3 regions of the Neobacillus sp. YIM B06451 genome follow, and region 1 is predicted to be linked to each of the others. Evidence: predicted binding sites of a transcription regulator. Region 1 holds the regulator's gene; each other region holds the start of a gene.
What was found. The regulator Rex, encoded in region 1, represses fermentation and respiration genes when NADH is low (regulators of the CRP and FNR family bind a similar motif). The targets are predictions, from matches to a motif close to TTGTGAAATATTTCACAA.
Positions count from the first base shown of each region.

Region 2: the regulator Rex is predicted to act here: its motif matches at 863-880, upstream of RB160_RS16985 (formate/nitrite transporter family protein).
Region 3: the regulator Rex is predicted to act here: its motif matches at 1,180-1,197, upstream of RB160_RS14275 (YwiC-like family protein).

Region 1 covers NZ_JAVFKJ010000024.1:5,834-8,100, reverse strand. The annotation lists gene RB160_RS23240 (CPBP family intramembrane glutamic endopeptidase) at 1-543, shown strand, start outside; gene RB160_RS23235 (YdiK family protein) at 540-740, shown strand; gene RB160_RS23230 (redox-sensing transcriptional repressor Rex) at 754-1,428, opposite strand; gene moaC (cyclic pyranopterin monophosphate synthase MoaC) at 1,490-1,984, opposite strand; gene RB160_RS23220 (hypothetical protein) at 2,095-2,267, opposite strand, start outside.
Region 2 covers NZ_JAVFKJ010000011.1:117,002-119,268, forward strand. The annotation lists gene RB160_RS16980 (ECF transporter S component) at 1-647, shown strand, start outside; gene RB160_RS16985 (formate/nitrite transporter family protein) at 906-1,724, shown strand; gene RB160_RS16990 (LysE family translocator) at 2,113-2,267, opposite strand, start outside.
Region 3 covers NZ_JAVFKJ010000008.1:22,416-24,682, forward strand. The annotation lists gene RB160_RS14270 (Crp/Fnr family transcriptional regulator) at 1-301, shown strand, start outside; gene RB160_RS14275 (YwiC-like family protein) at 399-1,121, opposite strand; gene RB160_RS14280 (respiratory nitrate reductase subunit gamma) at 1,234-1,683, opposite strand; gene mobB (molybdopterin-guanine dinucleotide biosynthesis protein B) at 1,966-2,267, opposite strand, start outside.

The DNA of each region.
Region 1 (2,267 bases):
CGAAAAGAAATGGCCAGCTCGCTTCAAAACAGGAACGCGGCCAATTTGCCACAGTCCATCTCATGGGCCGTCGGCGGAATTTTCCTCGCCCTTTTCGCGCAATGGGCCGCTGCCATAGTGGAGCAAATGCTTGGGATTAAAATGGGTTCGGATAACACCCGTTCAATCATGCGGATGATTGACAATTTTCCCGCGGTTATTCTCATCAGTTCGGTCATCGGCCCCATCCTTGAGGAAATCGTGTTCCGAAAAATCATTTTTGGCAGCCTTCACAAGCGGTTTAATTTCTTTGTTTCCGCATTGATCAGTTCCGTTATCTTCGCAGCCGCGCACATGGAATTTGAACATATCCTGATTTACTCGGCAATTGGATTCACATTTGCTTTCCTTTATGTCCGGACAAACCGGATCATTGTTCCGATCATTGCGCACGTCACAATGAATACACTCGTTGTTTTGATGCAGAGTATTTACCGTGAGGAAATTGAGAAATTCCTGCGTGAAGCAGAACAGATGCAAAACTTTATCGGAGGGTTTTTATGAGGCAATCACCATTGTTTTCCGGCATCGTGTACCTCTTGCTCGGAATTTTGTTTACGTATTTCGCAGTTGGGAGCGTAAGGGACGAAGGCTGGGGATTCTTTTCCTATCTCCTCGTTATTTTGGCCACCTTTGATTTCGGGGCGGGCATAAGGATGATAAGTCTACATTACAAGCTAAAACGAATCCAAAAAAAGTGAGCCCCTTTTAGGCTCACTTTTTTGCTTCTTCTGCTTCTTCGGAAAAGTCCACTCCCGGGTAATTTTTCAGGAAGTAAATCAAGGACTGCAATTCCACCGCCAGGTCGATATGATGGACCCGGATGGAGCGCGGGACATTCAGCCTCGCAGGCGTGAAGTTTAAAATCCCTTTCACATTTGTTTTAACAAGCCTGTCTGTAATCGGCTGGGCAACGGAAGCAGGTATGGTCAAAATCGCTACCGTAACATTGTCATTGTTCAGGTACGCTTCAAGATCATCCAGGCTGTGGATTGGGACGTTGCCAATTTTCGTCCCCACTTTATCGGGATCAACGTCAAAGGCTACTTCTATTTTTGTATTATTGTTTTTCAGGAAATTGTAGTTCAAAAAGGCAGTCCCGAGGTTTCCGACCCCGATAAGAGCAACCTTTGTAAGTTCATCCTGGTCAAGCGTCTTCCGAAAGAACCCAAGCAGGTAGTTTACGTTATAGCCATAGCCCTTTTTGCCAAGGGCTCCAAAATAGGAAAAATCCCTTCGGATTGTCGCCGAATCGACTTTAACCGCTTCGCTAAGTTCCGCTGATGAAACCCTCTGCTTTCCGGAGGAATGCAAATTCTTTAAAAACCTGTAATATAACGGCAGCCTTTTGGCGGTTGCCTGCGGTATTTTCATTGTTTCACTCACCATTGATCCCCTGCCCCGGTTTAATTTTTCTCGCAGGCCCCTGGCCATTCGCGGGAAATCTTGTTTACTGGACCTCTTGTTCTCGTTTAAAATCGCCATGCTTGCCGCCTGTCTTTTCAACAAGATAGGTTGGCCCGATTACCATTCCTTTGTCAACGGCTTTGCACATATCGTATATGGTCAATGCACAGACGGAAGCTGCAGTTAGCGCTTCCATTTCCACGCCAGTATTTCCTTTCGTCTTAACTGAAGCTGAAATCATCAGCTTATGGCCTGCTTCTTCCTCTTCCCACCTGAAAGCGATGTCTACCCCTGTCAGCGGGATGGGGTGGCACATTGGGATTATTTCCCATGTTTTCTTTGCTGCCATGACAGCGGCTACCTGGGCCACCGCCAGCACATCACCCTTTTTCATCTTATTATTCGTTATTCTTTCATAAATGTCTCGATTTACCGTTATGCTTGAACGGGCGATCGCCGTCCTGGCTGTTTCCGGCTTATCGCTGACATCAACCATTTTTGCTCTGCCTTCTTCATTGAAATGCGTAAATTCAGCCATCCTAAAAACTCCTTTCCCAAAAACGGAACATCCTGGCGGATCGACCCCGTTTTCCCGAATGGGAACCTGGCCGTTTTTTTAACCTTTTCCCTATAGTTCAGTTCATTGAGTTATAAAAATAATACACTATTTTCAGGTAATTGTGTATGCTCTTTGTTCCATGTTTCACATATGTTCCATTGTTTTTTAGCTTTTAATGAGATTAAGCCCCATTTTTTTAAAAAAATTGTCATATTTAACTCCTTTTCCCCTAGCATATGTGCTTTAACCCTCAGCAGAAAAC
Region 2 (2,267 bases), on a different contig from region 1:
TTTTCTATGCCGCAGCAAAGGCGGAGGCGTTTATGTGGGCGAGTGTCGGCTTTGCCGCTTTGGCGTTCATTTACCTCCTCGTCCGGTTTGAACGGAGGAAAATTGAAGCGAGGGAATTGGTGCTCCTTGCCGTACTCGCAGCAATCGCGGCAGTGGGAAGGATTCCGTTCGCAAGCATCCCAGGGGTCCAGCCAACTACGTTTGTGATTATCATGTCCGGCCTTGTATTCGGTGCCGAAAGCGGCTTTTTGGTTGGGGCGGTCGCCGCCCTTGCCTCGAACATGATCCTTGGCCAGGGGCCGTGGACGCCATGGCAAATGGCCGCATGGGGTCTTGTCGGGCTGACGGCAGGTTTATTGCGGAAAACCCGCTTGATGGATAACCGATGGGGTAGAATAGCTTTCGGATTCGCATGGGGCTTTTTGTTCGGATGGATTATGAATATTTGGGGATTGCTGGCGTTTGCCCAATCCGGAGGCGAAGTTAGCCCAGCCTCGATCGCAACGTATTTTGCCGCAAGCTCGTTATTTGATTTCATGCATGCATGCTCGAATGTATTTTTCCTGTTGCTATTTGCCGATGTGTGGCTGAAAAGCCTAGGCCGGTTCAAGCGGAAATACGGTCTCCTTGAAAGGGATGACGTGTGAAGGAATCAGGCTGGCATTTATAAAAAGCTGTGTTAAATGACAGGGTGAAAGTGGCCATGCACCTCGGGAAATGCAAAAGGCAGCCCACCCTGTGACATTTATTCTCTGAGGATTTCCTTGTGGAGGGGACACCAACAGCCACGTTAAACTGAGCATTTTTTGAAAAATGTTCACAGGCCTGATGTGAATAATAGTGTAAAATGGAGGAAGAAGAATTGTGAAACTAATCACAATTAATACTTGAAGGGTCGCGGTCATATGTCTTCCTCCTATTCCAAGCCTGAAGAAATCATGGACATCACAGTTCAAAACGGCGTCAAAAAAACAGGTTATTCCCTTAAAACCTCAATGATTCTTGGTTTCCAGGCCGGGGCGTTCATCGCACTCGGCTATTTGTTGTCAATCCGGATCACAGCACCGCTTACCGGCGATATAGCCGGAATCGGCACGTTCCTCGGAGCAGCCGTTTTTCCAATCGGCTTGATTCTCACTCTTATTGCCGGTGGTGAGCTGCTGACAGGAAACATGATGGCTATCCCGCTTGCGGCGTTCGCCCGTAAGATTTCCGTCCGCGCTGTCATGCAAAATTGGGTGATTATCACACTATCAAACTTTCTCGGCGCCCTGTTTGTCGCCTACGCTTTCGGGCATATAGCCGGACTCACTTCATCTGGAATATTCCTCGAAAAAACAGTCAGTATTGCGGGACACAAGCTTGAGGCGACGTTCCTTGAAGCGTTTGTCTCAGGGATTGGCTGCAACTGGCTTGTCGCGGCGGCTGTCTGGCTCTCCTACGGCGCGAAGGACATTATCGGAAAAATTGCTGGCATCTGGTTCCCGACAATGACGTTTGTAGCCATCGGATTCCAGCATGTCGTTGCCAACATGTTTGTCATCCCGGCAGCGATCTTCGAGGGGCATTATACATGGGGCCAATACGTTGCCAATTTCATCCCGGTATTTTTGGGAAATGCCGTGGGCGGCGCCGTGTTTATTGCGATGGCTTACTGGATCGCCTTCCGTAAACCCAAAGTAAAGTCCAATACCCCTATCATTTATTTAAAAGTAAAAGGTTGAAAAGAAGCCGTCGGCATAAAGCTGGCGGCTTAAATATTTCATTGCTGGCGGACTGAAATGAACCCCTGAAATTATTGAACGAAATAACCCGGGAATTATTCGAAATCCTCGAATAATTGAACGATAAAACCCAATAATAGAACAATATATTTTCCAAAAGAAAAATCCCCTTGAAAGAGGGGACTTTTTTATTTTTAAGGAAACTTTAAAATTGATCCTTGCGGATAACTCAAAACAAGTTATTGTATTCCAGCTCCAGCGCCTAGCCCCTCGAGGTCATAAGCCGGTTCCCTCCGGAGGGCTGGCCCGTCCTGCGGGCCCCGTCTTATGCTGGTCGGGGCTGACCAAGGCGCTTGCGCATTTTGTTCCATAAAAATATATCCTGCGCCTAATCCTGCGTCTGGAGCGCCAGCTTAAGCCCCAGGCCAATATAGACAACGCCTACAGCTTTCCCCATCCACTTTGATGCCGGACCAGGTTTGGAGAAGAATTTGCTGCCAATGGAACTGGTCAGTAACACAAGGGAGGTCGTGTAGACAATCC
Region 3 (2,267 bases), on a different contig from region 1:
ATTCCGCGATCTTGTCCTCCATGGGAAAAAGGGCGCCCTTTATTCAACATTGATTCGGATGGCGAACAGCTATGGCGTCAAGACAAGCAACGGCATTTTGATCGACCTTCTCCTTACAAATCAGGAAGTCGCCAATTTTTGCGGAACGTCCCGTGAGGTCGTGAACCGGCTTCTAAGCGAGTTACGAAAAAAAGGCGTCATTTCAATTAATAAAGGCATCATCACTATTCATCAGCTCGCTTATTTAAAAAAGGAAATCGACTGTGAAAACTGTCCGAAGGAAATCTGCAATATAGATTAAAAATGGGTTAGTGCCGTTCAGGCGCTTACCGAATAGAAAAGCCTGCCGGGTGCAATAGCCCGGCAGGCTTTATATTTGCGCATTTGTTTCTCCCTTTTTACGTTACTATCAGCCAGATGGTGATGAGGGAGAAAAAAATCGCCGAGTTAATAATTTCATAAATGCCAATTTGTTTCGGCGTAAGGCTCTTTCCATAAAAACCGATTGCGCGCATTAAACTCGGAAGGAAAGCGAGAGCAACAAGCCATTGCCCAAAAACGACCCACACAGCCACAACAAGCGTATGGTACGACCAGGATATCCACTTGTAGTGGATGCTCCGTTTTTCCCTAATCATCGTTTTAACAAAAAATGTGCTGCCGATAAAGAAAAGAGACGAAACGGCAAAAACGAGAAGCGCTTCTACGGTCACTTTTCCGGTATTCAGGTACGCGCTTGCAATTCCGGCTAGGGAAAAGGCAAATACCGCGCTAAAGTCATTCAGTAGGGCCCTGTCGTTATTTTTCGACGAAAAAAAGGCATTTATTGTGAAAAACGGAAGCATCATTACGCCGAACCATGCTACGGACGGCCGCTCCAAAAGAGGAAACATCAGTAGCAAAATAGCTGGCACGAGATAGATTATCGTCCATTTTGTATGAAAGCGAAGTTTCTTTCTTTTGAAAAGGAGAAGCATTGGATACGTTGATAAGTAAAGCAAAAGCCAGCCGAAGAAAAATGGAATGTGCTCCCACAGAAAACCGCCTGAGATAGCCCCTAGCCAGAATGGGAGGATGGCCATAGCCCATGCGCCATGTTGTTTTGGCATAAATAGTTTCATTTTCAACACCTCTTGCTTAGCATCTTACCTTCACTATAGAGCAACGGAAAATGCTGCAAAGTGAAATGCATCACATATTGAAGCTTAAAAGTGTCAAAAATGGCAACATCGATTAAACCCTTCGCCAACTGGCATGGCTGCTCTGTTTTTCCTTCCAGAAGGAAAACGTTTTCAATAAACGGATTGGTTTAAATACGATTGAAACATATTTAGTGAAGGAGAAAAACAGCAAAAAAGTAAATAACAAGATCACATGGATCTGCAGCAATAACGAAGCGTGCTTCAAAATCTCCATATCAGGGCTAAAGTGCAAAAAGCCAATCATCCACCCGGCCATGGCCGCCAATTCACCTGTTGCGCCATTAAACACAATCAAGCCGATCCCTGTCAGTGTCGTCAGAAGCCAGAGCATCTTTACAATCCTGTTCAAAATCATCCCCGACTTACGCTGCATATTATCAAATTGGTCCCGAGTATCATATTGCCATACAATGCCCATTCCCAAAACCGCAGCTACGGTATAAGGATAGACAAGCCAGACAAACCATTGTAACAACTCCATCCCATCAACCCCCTAAAATCCACAACCATCTCCCATTCTAACGAAGGAAACGTGACAATTCAGTGACAAAAGTAACTTATGTCGAAAAAAGTTCTCTTGACAAACAAAATGCGTAAGCGCCTTGGGCAGCCCCGACAAGCTTAAGACGGAGCCCGCAGGACGGGCCTGCCCTCCGGAGGGAACCGGCTTAAGACCTCGAGGGGCTAGGCGCTGAAGCTGGATTACGATAACTTGTTTCGAGTTGTTTTCAAAGTAATGAAAAAAAGTGCCAGGCCCCATCAGTTATTTCTGTGGTTCCTGGCACTCGATTTTCCCAAGTATTAATTTTGCGAGGTAGTCAGGGGTTTCTTTGTCCAGTAGTGGGTAAAACGGGTATTCAGCTTTCACCTTTGGCTCAACATCCCAGTACACGGCTGCGATGATGTTTTCTAGTTCAAGTAAACCTTTGTCCTCCTCCGCGTTTCGGAGCAGGATGATTTTCGGATAGGAGGCGGATTTATGCCCCTCGATTAATATCACATGGGGATTGAATGCAGAAAGAAGGTTTATTTGGTCCTCAAGCTGCCATAATTCCTTTTCTGCCT